2 regions of the Bacillus sp. KICET-3 genome follow, and region 1 is predicted to be linked to the other one. Evidence: riboswitches for the same ligand, from Rfam matches in the RefSeq annotation. Region 1 holds a riboswitch; the other holds the start of a gene.

Region 1 (8,097 bases):
CCGCTCCCGCCGCTTTCCCTCCTGCTGCCTCAATTTCCGACACGGTATCATCAATCGAGCCGGGCCACCGGTTTGTCGTATTTCCTTTCGTGCTTCTTCCGCTGACATAGACCGTGGCCCCGGCCTTTCCCAATTCTATCGCAATCGCGCGGCCCGCTCCCCTGCTTGCACCCGTTACAAGCGCAATTTTTCCTTTCAAGCTTTCCATTTATCCGTCATTCCTTTCTTAGAGAATCGATGTCTATCATAAAGGTTTAATCTTGACACCTTTTGTCATGTTTTATTTAATGGAAGGCAGAACAAAGGAAAAAAGGTGATGGCGATGAGAGGAGACCGGCTGCTGTCAATTGTTTTGCTGTTGCAGTCTTACGGGCGGATGTCCGCAAAAACATTGGCCGAACAGCTTGAAGTGTCTGAACGTACGATCCACAGAGATATGGAAGCGCTCAGCAGAGCTGGAATACCCGTTTATGCAGAACGCGGGAAAAACGGCGGCTGGCGGCTGATGGAGGACTACCAAACAAAGCTTACAGGCTTAAAAGAACAGGAGATCAGATCGCTGTTCATTTCTCCTTCTTTACAGCTGCTTGAGGATCTCGGACTTGCCCGGTCTTCCCGGGAAGCGAGACATAAATTAATCGCCTCCCTTCCGCCTTTATACAGGGAACAGGCAAAGGAAGTGTGGAGCCGCATTCATATTGATACAGGCACTTGGCGAAACCAGAAAGAAAAAATAGCCGCTTTTGCCGTTCTTCAAAAAGCGATATGGAGAGAAAACAAGCTCAAGATCATTTATGAACGGGCAGACGGAAACACAAGCGTCCGGATTGTGTGTCCGCTTGGTCTGGCGGCAAAAGGGCGCGTCTGGTATCTTGTCGCGTCGCATGGAGAAAGCGTCAGAAACTACAGAGCTTCCCGCATCCGCTCTGCGGAGCCTCTCGACGAAACGTTTACCAGACCTGACGATTTTAATCTGGCCCAATATTGGGAAGCATCAATGAAATCGTTCATAGACAATCTGCCGACATACGAAGTACGCGGTTTGGCCGCACCAGCTATCGTTCCGAGGCTGATGTTCACGGGCCGGTTTGTGAAAGCCGTTGAAAAAGAGGCCCCAGGGGAGGATGGCTGGATACCGGTTACGTTCTCCTTTGATACAGAGAGGGAGGCAAAGGAATATGTATTGGGATTCGGCGATCAGCTAAAAGTGACGGAACCCCCGGAATTGCGCAAGGCCCTGATAAAAGCCGCTGAGGCGGCGGTCGACTTTTTCAGGCGGGAATACGAATGAAAAAATCACCTCTTAAAAAGAGGTGATCCGGGGATGGCCTAAAACAGACGCCTTAAGCTTTTCTTTAACGGAGGCAGGTCAAGCTCTTTTTTCTCAACGAATTTTTTCAGCATATATTTACTGAAGCTTGCTGCTTGTGTGTATGAAATTTTTCCCGGAAGCGGCGGTTCGTCTTCAATGGCCACATCAATGACGGCCGCTGTCTGTGACTTAAACGCGTTTTTCAGCGCAGGAATAAGCTCTTCATGCTTTTTCACGCTGAAGCCTTTTCCTCCGCACGCTTCTGCAAATTTGGCATAATCGACGTTTTCAAGCTTTGTTGCAAATTCAATATGCCCTTTTTCCTGCTGTTCATATTGAATCATGCCGAGGTTTTGATTGTTTAAGATGACGATGACAATCGGCAGATCATATTTAACCGCTGTCGGAAAGTCGTGCATTGACATACTGAAGCCGCCGTCTCCGCAAACGGCCACTGCCTGGCGCTCCGGGTGTGACAGCTTGGCGGCTATCGCGCCGGGCAGGCCGCAGCCCATCGTGCCGAGCCAGCTTGAAATGAGAAAGTCCTGATCGGCCATGTCAAAATGGCGGGCCATCCATACCGTCACATTACCGACGTCAACCGATAAAACCGCGTCGTCAGCCACCGCATCTTGAAGCCTTGCGATCACCTGCTGCGGCTTGAGCGGATCGGTCGCTTTCTGTTCATCCTTTTCAATATGGTACCGCCATTTGTTCATATACTCTGTACAGCTTTCCAAAAATGACCGGTTTGTTTTACGTTCGATTGTCTTTGTCAGCTCTGCCAGGCCTGTTTTTGCATCGCATACGAGTCCTGCCGTAACCGGATAGCGCTTCCCGATTTTCGCAGGATCAGCGTCAAGCTGAATCGCCGGGGTATCTTCCGGCAGATAATCCCGATACGGAAACGAGGTCCCCAGCATGATCAAAAGATCGCATTCTTCCATCGCTTCAGACGCCGGCTTTGTCCCGATATGGCCGAGATTCCCGAGCACATAAGGATGGCGGTCTGGAACAACGCCTTTCGCCGGGAGCGTAATGATGATCGGCGCCGCTGCTTTATCTGCAAATTCCAGCAGCTCATCTCCCGCTGATTTCATTCCTTTTCCGGCCAATATCACCGGCTGTTTCGCTTGATTGATCAATTGGGCGCACTGCAAAAGCTGGCTTTTTTTCGGCTGCAGTCCGCCATCGATATAAAGCGCCGACGTATAAGCAGGCTTCCGTTTGATTTTTTCCGCAAACAGGTCGTCTGATACGCTGAGGACGGCGACCCCTTTTTGGCTGTAGGCTGTCCGAATCGCCTGATTCAACAGGTCGGGGAGCGCTTCGGCTGAATGAACCTGCTGATTGAAAACAGATACATTCTCAAACATCCGCTCAAGACCGATTTCCTGAAACATATCCCTGCCGATTTCATTTGAGGCCACCTGCCCCGTAATGGCAAGCACCGGGACACCGTCCGCTTTTGCGTCATAAAGCCCGTTAAGCAGATGAACGGCGCCAGGCCCCGCTATCGAAAGACAGACGCCGATTTTCCCCGTCAATTTCGCATCAGCCGCGGCAGCAAGAGCGGCTGTTTCTTCATGGCGCACCTGAATAAAGCGGAGGCTGTTTTTTTCATGCCGCAATTCATTGATCAATTCATTGATGCTGTCTCCCGGCATGCCGTAAATATGATCGATATTCCATTCCTTCAGCAGTTCTGCTGCTATTTTTCCTGCGGTTTTGTATGCCATATCACGTCCTCCTTCCTTTCTTCCTTCCTTACCACATTCCATTTTTGCTCAAACGTCCCCCTGCGAATCCAAACAAAAAAAGCTTGCAGAGATGTGTCTCTGCAAGCTTTTTCACTTTTTAAAATGGTATGGGAGCGTGGCGACGACGATGTCTTTTTTCCATAAAAGTCTCAGCCGCAGCAAAAATGCGGACTGATTGTGAAGAATGTTGTGCCAGCTTTTTTTCGGGATAAACTGCGGAACAAGAACCATGACAGAATAGTTGTAAGTCGCCGCTTTCGCTTCAACCGTTTCCAGAAATTTTTCCAAAGGATAGATCAGGCTCCGGTATGACGAATAAAGCGTGACGAGTCTGACGCCGTTGTTCAGCTCCTCCCATTTTTTCTCGATCTTTTTCTCTTCTTCTTTGTCAAATGATACATGGACGGCAATCACCTGATCTGACAAGGTCTTCGCGTATTGGATCGACTTTTCGACGACGCTTGTCACACCGGCGACAGGGACGATGACGATGTTTCCTTCGATCGGTTCCAAAGGCTTTCCTGTCATCCTAAGCTGCTCGCCGACCGCATTATAGTGCTTTTTCACCGCGTAGAAGACCCAGATGACAATCGGCATGAAGACGAGGATCGGCCATACTAGCGGAAACTTTGTAATGAACAATATCAGCAGCACGGCGGCGGAGATCAAGGTGCCGATAGCATTGATCATCATTTTCCAAACCCAGCCGGCCGGCTTTTGCCTGATCCATTTCAGACACATGCCCGTTTGTGAAAGCGTAAACGGGATAAACACACCGACCGCGTATAAAGGAATGAGATGCTCCGTCTGTCCGTTAAATAATAGAATCAGCAAGATCGATGCAAAACCGAGAAAGATGATCCCGTTTGAATAGCCTAAGCGGTCGCCTCTGACCGTAAACATTCTCGGCATGTATTTATCCCGGGCCAAATTAAACGCAAGCTGCGGGAAGGCCGAAAATCCGGTGTTTGCGGCCAATACTAAAATCATCGAAGTCGTCCCCTGTATGAAAAAGTAAAGGAATGACCGCCCAAACGTTTCCGAGGCGATCTGGGAAACAACCGTTTCCTCGCCTTTCGGCATGATGCCGTAGCCGAACGCAAGCCACGTGATTCCGGAAAACAGAACGGCGAGCAATATTCCCATCATCACAAGGGTATTTGCGGCGTTTCTTGGCGCCGGGTCTCTAAAAGCCGGTATCGCATTCGAAATCGCCTCTACCCCCGTTAGTGCGGAACAGCCGGATGAAAAGGCTTTGAGCAGGAGAAACAGGGACAAGCCGGCGACAGGCGTCCCGATGGCTGCATGCTCCGCCGGTTCGATTTGTCCGGTCAGCAGTTTATAGCCGCCTACCGCAATCAGAATCAAGAGCGCGGCAACGAACAGGTAGACCGGATATGCCAATATCGAAGCAGATTCCGTCAATCCGCGCAAATTTAATATCATGATCAGCAAAACAAGTACGACCGCGATCAGCAAGTGATATGGATGTAAAGAAGGGAGCGCTGATGTGATCGCATCGGTTCCCGCTGACACGCTGACCGCGACTGTCAAAATGTAATCGACGAGCAGTGAGCCGCCTGCGAGAAGCCCCGGATTCACGCCGAGGTTTTCTCTTGATACAACATAGGCCCCTCCTCCATGCGGATAAGAGAAAATGATCTGTCGATACGAAAGGATTAATGCCGTCAACAGAATCAGAACACCTACCGCAATCGGCAGTGAATACCATAATGCAGCCGCACTGACAGCCGCCAATACGATTAAAATCTGCTCTGTACCGTAAGCGACGGAAGACAGAGCATCTGAGGATAGTAAAGCAAGCGCCTTTGTCTTCGTGATCTTTTGTTCCCCAAGCTCTTTTGATTTCAAAGGCTTACCGATTAAAAAGCGCTTTATTGTACTGTACATGATCGACTTCTCCTTCTTTGCTGGTTATTTCCGTATTTTTTCACACAAAAAAGCACAGAGGCAAACAGCCCCTGCGGAATCGGCTTTATGTGTTCCCAGGTGATTTCCCTCTCTCTTAACGCTTACGAGGTTAGCTGACGGATTCGGGCTCATGAGAGTTTGCCCTACCTTTTAAAAGGATTCACCCCAAAAGGCAATTATATGCCCCTGATTGGTTCCCCCGCTCTTTTAGATTAAGCGATTTTGAAATATACGTTTTATAGAGAGATCATACTCCCGTTTATGTCTGTTGTAAATACTTTTTTGGAATAGGCTATGTTAAATATTTATGTAGATATTTGATAAAAACAAAAGTTCTGGTCAGAGATTAAAAAACTGAATCAGATGGAATAATTCGGAATAATTATTCATTCCATTTCGTCATTTTCTGCAAGCAAACCCGTATTAAGAAGGAAAAAATGAAGATGATTGCATTTGTGTACATGGAGCTTCAATAATGATCACAGTCGATGAAAAAGATGGATGTAACGATTTAATGGTGCGGCTACCAAATACCTTCACCATATTCCAATTCTTAGCTGCTGACGGGCAATGAAACCTATCACTCAATAAAAACGTATCAATATGAGAAATTCCACTGACCAACTAATGAATTGATTAACATATATAGAATAGGAAATTTATGGAAATGGGTTTATTAAATCGTTTGATAGAACAAGCAAAAAATCCAAAAGGGTTTATTGGTTCAATTATGTTGAGAATAATGAATACTGCTCATACCGGAATGAACAAATGGGCTTTAGATAAGTTAAGGATTAGAGAAGATTCGAAATTTTGGACATCGGTTCTGGAGGGGGCAAAACAATACATGCACTGTACATAATAACCGAATACGGAAAATTATACGGTATTGATTACTCAAAACAAGCAGAAACATGTAAAGTAAACATTCGTCAAGCAAGTGTCTCCGATATTCCATTTCCGGGAAATGCCTTTGATATCGTAACTGCATGTCAAACGCATTACTTTTGGTCTGATTTAGAAAACGATGTAAAAGAAGTATTTAGGGTATTGAAACAAGATGGAAAATTTATGATTCTTGCCGAGTTATACAACATCAATTACCATATGAAATCTTGTAAAACTACGGAGGAAATGAAACAATTATTCTTTATAAGCGTAGAATTCTATGAGAATAAGAATAAAGGTTGGCTATGTATTATAGGGTTTAAATAGTAGTGTTAGATGTAGAGAAATATAAATCATTTAAGCTTCATTTCGCGTTCGAATTCATCAAAGTCAGAAAACTAAAGTGAGGAAACGTTATGACACTAATCCTGCAAAATATCGACTATTTTTTAACCGTCCTCTTGACTGTTTTTTTCTTATTCAAATTCGTTGAAGAAATAAGAAATCAAAAGAGAATTCCTGTCATCATGATCTTTCTATGCATAAGTTTATATTTTTTGACGAAAACGTTCTTTGTGCTTCGTATCATGTTTAACTGATGAAGCCGTTTGATTTGGAATGATGGATCAGCACAAAACAACCTGCCGATTGGCAGGTTGTTTTGGTTATTGATCAAGCTTCAGCTTTTTCAGCTGTTCGGCGAGCGCGTTGTTGATCGGCTCGTCTTTGTTTTGTTTTTTCATATAAGTGTGTACATCGCGTTTTGATGCTTTTGAGTTTTTGTCGTTTGCTCTGCGTTTTTCAAATACGGAGAGCTTTTCGCGGTGGCCGCAGACGCATGCGAAGGTCTGGCCCTCCCCGTGGCCGCGCAGTTCCATGCGTTTATGGCAAACCGGGCAGCGGGCGTTGGTTTGTTTGGCGATTGTTTTTCTGTGGCCGCATTCCCTGTCCTGACAGACGAGCATTGTGCCGCGTTTTCCGTTCACTTTCAGCATCAATTTTCCGCATTCCGGACAGTGCGTGCCTGTGATATTATCATGCTTAAATTTTTGATCGCTGCTTTTGATTTCCTTGATCGTCTGCTTCGTGTACTCTTTCATTTCCTTGATGAAAGCAGAGGATTTCAGCTTGCCTTTTGCAATGCCTGAGAGCTTTTGTTCCCATTCCGCCGTAAGCGCCGGGGATTTTAAGTCTGACGGGACAAGCTCCAGCAGCTGTTTTCCTTTCGAAGTGATGAAAATGTCTTTGCCTTTTTTCTCGATCAGGAATGTATTGAACAGCTTTTCAATAATGTCGGCCCGGGTGGCGACCGTACCGAGGCCGCCCGTCTCTCCGAGCGTTTTGACGAGATTTTTTTCCTCGCCCTGCATAAATGCGGCCGGGTTTTCCATCGCGGACAGAAGCGTTCCTTCATTGAAGCGGGCGGGCGGTTTTGTTTCGCCCTTTGTCTCTGTCAATGAACGGACAGATAGCGTATCACCTTTTTTAAGCTTCGGAAGGGTTTGATCCTTTTCTTCCTCATCGTCATCTTCCTCAGCATAGTCATATACGGCTTTCCATCCTTGGGACTGAACGGTTTTTCCCTTGGCGGTAAACGTTTCTCCGCCGATTTCGGCGAGCACCTTTGTTTCTTCATATTCAAACGGAGGCATCAACACCGCGAGGAAACGCTTCGCAATCAGATCATAAAGCTTTCTTTCCTTATCGCTTAAAGCGCCGAGTGAAAGCGGTTCTTCCGTCGGAATGATCGCGTGGTGATCAGAGACCTTCGCGTCATTGACAAAGCTTTTGCCCGCTTTAATGCCCCGCTGCAAAATCCGGCTGACATGCTGGGCATACGGCTTGACCTGCATCCCTTCGAGACGGTCTTTCAACGTCGGAACGATGTCGTTTGAAAGGAACCTGGAATCCGTCCGAGGATAGGTGACCAGCTTGTGCTGTTCATAAAGCTTTTGCAAAACGGACAGCGTTTCTTTTGCGGAAAAGCCGAAGCGTTTATGTGCATCCCTTTGCAGCTCTGTTAAATCATAAAGGCCCGGTGCAAAACTCTTTTTCGCCGTTTTCTTCAAATCGCTAATGACGGCCGGCTTGCCTTGGAGCGCTTTGGCGAGCTGAGATGTTACAGACGCATTGAATGTCCGGCTCTGCTTCGTTTTTTTGTCCTGCCATGTCAGCGTCATGCCGTCAACTGCGGCGCGCAGGCCG
Region 2 (8,097 bases), 2.0 Mb from region 1:
CCCGGGCGGTGTAATGAACGCTTTTCCGGTTACCCAGTCGACTCTGACCGGATCAATGATTTCTTTTGTTTTGGGATCGATCCGGCTGCCGACCAATGTATACGTCCCTGGCGCGGCATAGGCGACAAAATCAAGAGCCACCGACTTATGGCTGTGGGGCGCTTGTTTGGAGCCCGGAGGAACGATTCCGAACATCGCCCACAGTACGTGTGTGATGGTTAACGTCTGATCGAATTTATCATTGTTTAACAGAACAGAAATACGGTTGCGAAAGCGGGCGTCGGGGGAATTGGCAGCTTCGGCTAATTTTTCTTTTGCCTGTTCGGCGGTGTAAAGAGTCGGCTTAAAGCGCGCTTCAGCTGCGTTTACTCCTAAATAGCGGAGAAGCGGCGAGTCTGTTATATAATAGATGGATGCGTCTTCCGCTGCGGTATGGCGGCTGTTTGAACCTGCGGGCAGCGTTAAAAAGTCGCCTTTATGCCACTGGATTGTTTCTCCATTGACATCTGTGCTGCCGGAACCCTCAATCACGTAATATAATTCGCTTGTCGCGTTCGGGCTCGTATTGATCGTATCACCCCTGCGAATCGTGATAAAGTGGGCGAGAAGGGACGGGCTTGATGCGGGATAATCGGTTTTAAGCTCTTTTGAGATGTCCAATGGAATCATCCGCGTATCCCCTGACCGGTACAATTCCGGCCCGAATTCTTTAACCGGCACCGGACTGATGCTTCCGCTTCCAATCGGATCGGAAGCGGTGGTATACTCGAAAAAACGGGCATGCTTCGTCAATTGTTCAGCACGGGTGTCAAAACGGGAATCGGTCGACATCTGAAAAACCTCCTGTTAATTTTTTGATAATTCTATCATATCTCACATGGAAGATGTTAGTAAACCGAAAAACTTGAGATTCATATAAAAAGATAAAGAAAGAGGGATTGGCAGTGGTAAAAGGATTAACCGGCAAACGGATTGCCATCGGCGGTTCGCGGAAAATCGAAGAGATCAGCACGCTGATTGAAAAACAAGGCGGGATTTCAGTCGCCCGCTCTCTTCAAGGAACCGTATTTTTAGCGGAAAAAGAAGTCGGGCCCGAATTGCAGGCCTTTGTAGAAACGGGAGCCGACTGGGCGGTTTTTACGACTGGAATCGGTACAGAAACACTTGTCAGTCTTGCAGAGAAGCTTGGGCTCCGTGACCGGTTTTTGCACGTAATCCGCCAGGCAAAGGCGGCATCAAGAGGATACAAAACCGTGTCTGCCTTAAAGAAGCTCGGCATTACTCCGGAGGCGTCTGATGAAGACGGTACGACGGGCGGGCTGATACACGCCCTTGAGCCTTACGATTTGGCCGGAAAACGGGTCATGGTGCAGCTCCACGGAGAAAATGCGCCGGCGCTGCTGGCGTTTTTAAAGGATAAAGGGGCATCCGTATTCCCGCTTTTGCCTTACCGGCATACCCCTCCGAAGCAGGAAACCGTCTCCTTATTGTGTCAAGAGATCATCGGCCGTGAGGTGGATGCGGTTTGTTTCACGACCGCCGTTCAAGTCCGTTCGCTTTTCAATTTCGCCAGAGAAGCAGGTATCGCGGGAGAAATCGTCAAAGCGTTTCAGGAACATGTGACAGCGGCCGCTGTCGGGAAAGTGACGGCAGAAGCGCTGAGAGAGGAAGGGGTTGAACGTCTGCTCGCTCCGGAGCTGGAGCGGATGGGGGCGATGATCGTCGAACTGTCCCGCTATTATTCGTAAAGCAAATAAAAAACGACATTCCACCCAAAGGAATGTCGTTTTTGTTATTTTTCCTGAATGCCGGGCTTTTCCTTTAATTTATCATTCAGCACACTGTCTTCCAAAACTGCGAATTTATCTCCGTAGACCCTTGTGATATGTTTTTCACCCCATGCGCACAGCGAGTCCAAGATATTCCGCAGGGTCCAGCCGTATTCGCTGAGCTCATATTCCACTTTTGGAGGAACCTGCTGGTATACGATCCGGTTAATGACGCCGTCTTCTTCTAATTCCCGCAATTGCTGGGTCAGCATTTTTTGCGTAATGTTCGGCATGAGCCGCTTCAATTCGCTTGTCCGCTTTTTACCGTGCGTCAAATGGCAGAGGATGACGCATTTCCACTTTCCGCCGATGACTTCGAGAGTTGCTTCAACCGAAATATTGTATTTTTTCTGCTTCATATTCTTCCTCCGATCGATAGGCACTTAAAAGTGCCTATCATACTTTTCAGTTCCTATAGTACTTGCAAGTGCGTACTTTTTTTTATCACTGATATGTACCATAATATCATTTGCCGGCAACAATTCGCTATACCAAAATCATAGGGGGAATCAAATGTCTTCTTTTCATAAAAAACGAAGTATATTAGCGCTTTTGGCTTTGGCCGTCAGCGCATTCGCGATCGGCACGACAGAGTTTATCAGCGTTGGCCTGCTGCCGCTGATTGCCGATGATCTGCATATTTCGGTTACGACAGCAGGGCTGACCGTATCTTTATACGCCTTGGGAGTCACGTTCGGAGCGCCTGTTTTAACAGCCGTTACATCGGTTATGTCCCGGAAAACGTTACTGCTGTTGATTATGATGGTGTTTATGATCGGGAACGGCATTGCCGCATGTGCCGGAAGCATCGGCGTTCTTTTGACCGCCCGCGTGCTCTCCGCATTTTCACACGGTGTTTTTATGTCGATCGGCTCGACGATTGCCGCCGGCCTTGTTCCGGAGCATAAAAGAGCCGGAGCGATTTCCATCATGTTTACGGGGCTGACCGTCGCGACGATTACGGGTGTTCCGATCGGCACTTTTATTGGGCAGCAATTCGGCTGGAGGTTTGCCTTTATTGCGATCGTCGCCGTCGGCGTATTGGCTTTTATTGCAAACAGCATCCTTGTGCCTGGCGACTTGCCGAAAGGCGTCCGGACGACATTCCGCAGTCAGCTGAAGCTTGTGAAAAGCGGCCGGTTATTGCTTTTATTTATCATTACCGCTTTGGGATACGGAGGCACGTTTGTCGTCTTTACGTACTTGTCCCCGCTGCTGCAGCATGTCACCGGTTTTAAAGAAGAAGCCGTCGCTGTCATTTTGCTTGTATACGGCATTGCCATTGCGCTCGGCAACATCATTGGCGGTAAAGCCGCAAACAAAAAGCCGCTGACCGCATTGTTTTATATGTTTATCGCCCAGGCTGCCGTGCTTTTCGTCTTGGCGTTTACAGCGCCTTTTAAGCTGGCAGGCTTGATCACGATCATTTTGATGGGATTTTTGGCTTTCATGAATGTTCCGGGGCTGCAGGTTTATGTCGTCATGCTTGCCGAACGGTTTGTACCGGGTGCGGTGGATGTCGCATCTGCCGTCAATATTGCGGCCTTTAATGCAGGCATTGCCATCGGATCATATTTAGGGGGGGTGATCACAGAATCGGTCGGACTCATTCATACCGCATGGGTGGGCGGATTCATGGTGTTGGGCGCCGTCGTGCTGACAGGCTTGAGCCTTGCTCTTGAACGCAAAGAACAACACGATGGCCGCAACTTGCAAAAAAATTTAGGGGATTGCATCTGAAAACAAAATGGATAACAGGAGGTCTCATATGATGACTGCAACACATTTACAAGATCGAACAGAATTGCATAATGGCGTGAAAATGCCCTGGTTTGGCATCGGGGTGTTTAAAGTGGAAGAAGGGCCGGAACTGGTGAATGCCGTGAAGACGGCCATCGCCCACGGCTACCGGAGCATTGACACGGCAGCGATATACGGAAATGAGGAGGGAGTCGGGGAAGGCATCCGTCAAGGCTTGCAAGAGGCAGGCATTTCACGAGAAGATCTATTTGTGACATCAAAGGTCTGGAATGAAGATTTAGGATATGAAGAGACAATCGCGGCCTATGAGAAGAGCCTCAGCAAACTCGGGCTTGATCAATTGGATTTATTTCTGATCCATTGGCCCGTTGAAGGCCGGTATAAAGAGGCGTGGCGGGCGCTTGAAACTCTTTATGAAGCTGGACGCGTCAAAGCGATCGGCGTCAGCAACTTTCAAATCCATCATCTTGAAGACTTGATGAAGGATGCGAAAATCAAACCGATGGTCAACCAAGTCGAGTGCCATCCGCGCCTGACGCAAAAGGAGCTGCAATCATTTTGCAGAGCGCATGGAATTCAGCTTGAAGCATGGTCCCCATTAATGCAGGGACAATTGCTTGATCATCACCTTCTGAAGGACATCGCGAAAAAGCATGGCAAAACCGCAGCCCAGGTGATTTTGCGCTGGGATTTGCAAAACGGCGTCATCACGATTCCAAAATCGACAAAAGCGCATCGGATCGCAGAAAACGCGGATATATTCGATTTTGAGCTGACCAATGAGGAGATGGCGCAAATCGATGCTTTAAACGAGAATACCCGGGTCGGCCCAGATCCTGATAACTTTGATTTTTAAAATGGAAGGCACCGTTCGAATGTTCGGACGGTGTTTTTTGGATTGTTCCCAACCCTTTATTCACAAGTGGAGATCAAGAAAATGTCAGGGATAATAAGAAAATAGAAGTAATCAAACGATTTGATGCTGTAAAAGGCTGATAAAAGATAAAAATAAGCCAATTTGGTCATTTATGAAGCTTTACACTAATATGCAACGAGCGTATTATAAATCTCATCAAAAATCTGAATAAAATTTCCAATTATCGTAATCGCTGAATTCCAGACTGGAAGCGGGGGAACCATTTTTTGTGGCGCGGCCACTTGGGGTGAATCCTTTTGAAAGGTAAGGTGACTCTTTGCACCTGAATCCGACAGCTAACCTCGCAAGCGTTTGAAGAGAACCCAAATGCGTGCGGAAAGCACGGTTTCTTAACTGTGCCCAAAACCAAAGCCGTAAGAGGTTTGTTCTCTTGCGGCTTTTTTTCATGCAAAAAAATCAAGGAGGTGAGGAAATGCTGGATATCGCCATGTGGGCCATCGTCGTCTGTTTAGCAGCAGTGATGCTGTTATTGCTGAAATGGGCGGGAAAAACGATCAGCTAATCGACAAAGCCGGGGAAGGAGGAATGTCCGATGATGTTACTGGCAGCTGCGGTCATCGCCGCGTTTGTCTACTTGATGTACGCTCTTTTAAATCCGGAAAAATTTTAACTGTAAACATATTGGGGGTTAAAGAAATGACAGCGTTTATTTCCATATGCTGCATCCTGCTGATCGCTTTATTGCTGGCTAAACCAATGGGGCTTTACATAGCAAAAGTATTCGACTACGCCCCTTCTGCAATCGATAGGTTTTTTTATCCGGTTGAACGCGTGTTTTATCGCATCGGCGGTGTGAAAGCGGAAAACCAATCCTGGAAAAAGTACGCCGCCGCTTTAATTGTCACGAATACGGTTATGATATTGATCGTTTACCTCGTATTCCGGCTTCAGGGAGTGCTGCCCTTAAATCCTGCTCATATTGCGGGAATGGAGCCGACACTTGCGTTTAATACGGCGATCAGTTTTATGACCAATACGAATTTGCAGCATTACAGCGGTGAAACCGGGCTTTCTCTGTTTTCACAAATGACGGCCATTATCTTTTTAATGTTTGCCGCGCCGGCCACTGCGCTTGCAGCTGCCATTGCGATGATTCGCGGACTAGCCGGAAAGCCGTTCGGAAATTTTTACATTGATCTCATCCGCTGCATCACTCGAATTCTGCTGCCGATTGCAGTGGTTGCGACAATTGTTTTTGTGGGTCTCGGTGTACCGCAAACACTTGATTCTTCCGTAACCGTAAAAACGATAACCGGAGGGGAGCAATCGATTTTGCGGGGGCCTGTCGCGTCCTTTTTATCGATTAAAGAGCTCGGAAACAACGGAGGGGGGTATTTCGGCGTAAACTCGGCACATCCATTCGAAAATCCAAATGGGTGGAGCAATGCGCTGCAAATGTTGCTTATGCTGTTGATGACCGTTTCCCTGCCGTTTACCTATGGAAAAATGGTTGGAAATCTGAAGCAGGGTCGAATCCTTTTCATTTCGGCAGGCTTGTTGTTTTTATTCATGGTTGGTGCAGCCTTCATAACCGAATCCGGCGGAAATCCGGTGATCAATCAAACGGGTATCCAGCATGGGGAAGGCAGTATGGAAGGAAAAGAAGTCCGTTTTGGAACTGTGTATTCAGCCTTTTATGCGATGGTCACAACTGCGAGTGAGACAGGAGCGGTCAATACGATGCATGATACGCTTGCGCCGCTTACAGGCCTCTTGGCATTGCTCAATATGATGCTGAACACGGTGTTCGGCGGCTTTGGCGCCGGATTTATGAATATACTGCTCTATGCGATGATCACTGTTTTCTTGTCGGGATTAATGGTCGGAAGAACGCCTGAATTTTTGGGCAAAAAAATTGAAGGAAAAGAAATGAAGCTTTTAGCAGTCACCCTGTTGATTCATCCGTTGTTGATATTGGGGGCCTCGGCGCTTGCCATCTTTACTCAGGTGGGGCGGGAGGCGATTTCAAATCCAGGTTTCCATGGGATCAGCCAAATTTTATACGAATTTACGTCTTCGGCCGCTAATAATGGTTCAGGATTTGAAGGGCTGAAGGACGCGACGCCATTCTGGAACTTATCGACAGGAATCGTGATGTTCATCGGCCGTTATTTCTCAATTGTTACGCTATTGGCGGTCGCCGGATCGTTGTGCAAGAAAAAAACCGTCCCGGAAACCATTGGGACATTCCGGACAGATTCAAGTATTTTCGCCGGCATTTTCATCACCTCGATTTTGATTGTCGGAGCGTTGACCTTCTTCCCTGTCCTGGTGTTAGGACCGGCCGCGGAATTTTTAACATTATGAAAGAGAGGATGCATAACATGAATGATTTGAACCATGCCCATCCGCACCTCGAATCAGATTCGGGCCAAATGTCGAATCAATCGATCGTAAAGGACGCGGTTAAAAGGGCTTTTATCAAATTACATCCGAAAACGATGGCTAAAAATCCGATTATGTTTATCGTTGAAATGGGATTTTTGATAACAATACTGCTGTCTGTGTTTCCGCAGTTTTTCGGCAGTACGGCAAATCCATGGTTCAATCCGGCGGTATCCGTCATTTTGCTGTTGACGGTTTTATTCGCCAACTTCGCCGAGGCGCTTGCTGAAGGAAGAGGAAAAGCGCAGGCCGATTCTTTAAAACAAACGAAGAAAGGAGTATGGGCCAATAAAGTAACAGGTGACGGAAAGACGAAAAAAGCATCGTCTGACGAATTGCGAAAAGGAGACGTTGTCATTGTTTCCCAAGGAGAAATGATCCCCGGCGACGGCGAAGTGATCAGCGGTCTCGCTTCAGTTGATGAATCGGCCATAACGGGTGAATCAGCGCCTGTCATAAAAGAGCCGGGAGGCGATTTCAGCTCCGTTACCGGAGGAACCCGGGTTGTCAGCGACTCGATTAAAGTAAAAATCACAAGTGACCCCGGCGAAACATTTTTAGACCAGATGATCGCTTTAGTTGAAGGGGCGGAAAGACAAAAAACACCGAATGAAATCGCGTTGAATACAGTGTTGACGAGCCTGACCATCATCTTTCTCATCGTTGTCGCGACACTTCCGTTTTTTACGGATTATCTCGGCTTTCACATTGACCCGGCGGTCTTGATTGCACTGCTGGTCTGCCTGATTCCGACGACAATCGGAGGGCTTCTGTCGGCTATCGGCATTGCCGGCATGGATCGCGTCACCCGTTTTAACGTACTTGCGATGTCAGGTAAAGCGGTTGAAGCCGCCGGTGATATTAATACGATTATTCTTGATAAAACCGGAACGATCACATTTGGAAACCGGATGGCGAGCGAGTTTGTCCCGGCCGGCCAAGAAACGCTTCAAACGGTCGGCGAATACGCGGCGCTCTGTTCCATTCATGATGAAACGCCTGAAGGACGTTCGATCATCGAGCTTGCCAAAAAACAATCCATTCCATTTGACGCTTCTGCCGCCGAAGACGGGGAATGTATAGAATTCAAGGCGGAAACCAGGATGAGCGGCATCAACCTTCCGGATGGAACAGCCATTCGCAAAGGCGCCGTTGACGCGGTGAAAAAATGGGTGATACAGAACG

The links. A riboswitch is a leader RNA that binds a small molecule or an ion and turns the genes downstream of it on or off. The one in region 1 is predicted to bind cyclic di-AMP.
Region 2: another riboswitch for cyclic di-AMP. It lies ahead of kdpF (K(+)-transporting ATPase subunit F); the one in region 1 lies ahead of R5H20_RS02920 (APC family permease).

The regions. Positions count from the first base shown of each region.
Region 1 is NZ_CP137345.1:588,248-596,344, reverse strand. Features, by position in the region: gene R5H20_RS02935 (SDR family NAD(P)-dependent oxidoreductase) at 1-208, opposite strand, end outside; gene R5H20_RS02930 (helix-turn-helix transcriptional regulator) at 323-1,291, shown strand; gene R5H20_RS02925 (pyruvate oxidase) at 1,330-3,051, opposite strand; gene R5H20_RS02920 (APC family permease) at 3,163-4,983, opposite strand; cyclic di-AMP (ydaO/yuaA leader) riboswitch at 5,087-5,233, opposite strand; partial or broken gene R5H20_RS02915 (class I SAM-dependent methyltransferase) at 5,672-6,219, shown strand; gene R5H20_RS02910 (DNA topoisomerase III) at 6,558-8,097, opposite strand, start outside.
Region 2 is NZ_CP137345.1:3,165,670-3,173,766, reverse strand. Features, by position in the region: gene R5H20_RS16180 (cupin domain-containing protein) at 1-831, opposite strand, end outside; gene R5H20_RS16175 (uroporphyrinogen-III synthase) at 945-1,748, shown strand; gene R5H20_RS16170 (winged helix-turn-helix transcriptional regulator) at 1,793-2,188, opposite strand; gene R5H20_RS16165 (MFS transporter) at 2,292-3,569, shown strand; gene R5H20_RS16160 (aldo/keto reductase) at 3,598-4,446, shown strand; cyclic di-AMP (ydaO/yuaA leader) riboswitch at 4,688-4,833, shown strand; gene kdpF (K(+)-transporting ATPase subunit F) at 5,060-5,137, shown strand; gene kdpA (potassium-transporting ATPase subunit KdpA) at 5,164-6,834, shown strand; gene kdpB (potassium-transporting ATPase subunit KdpB) at 6,903-8,097, shown strand, end outside.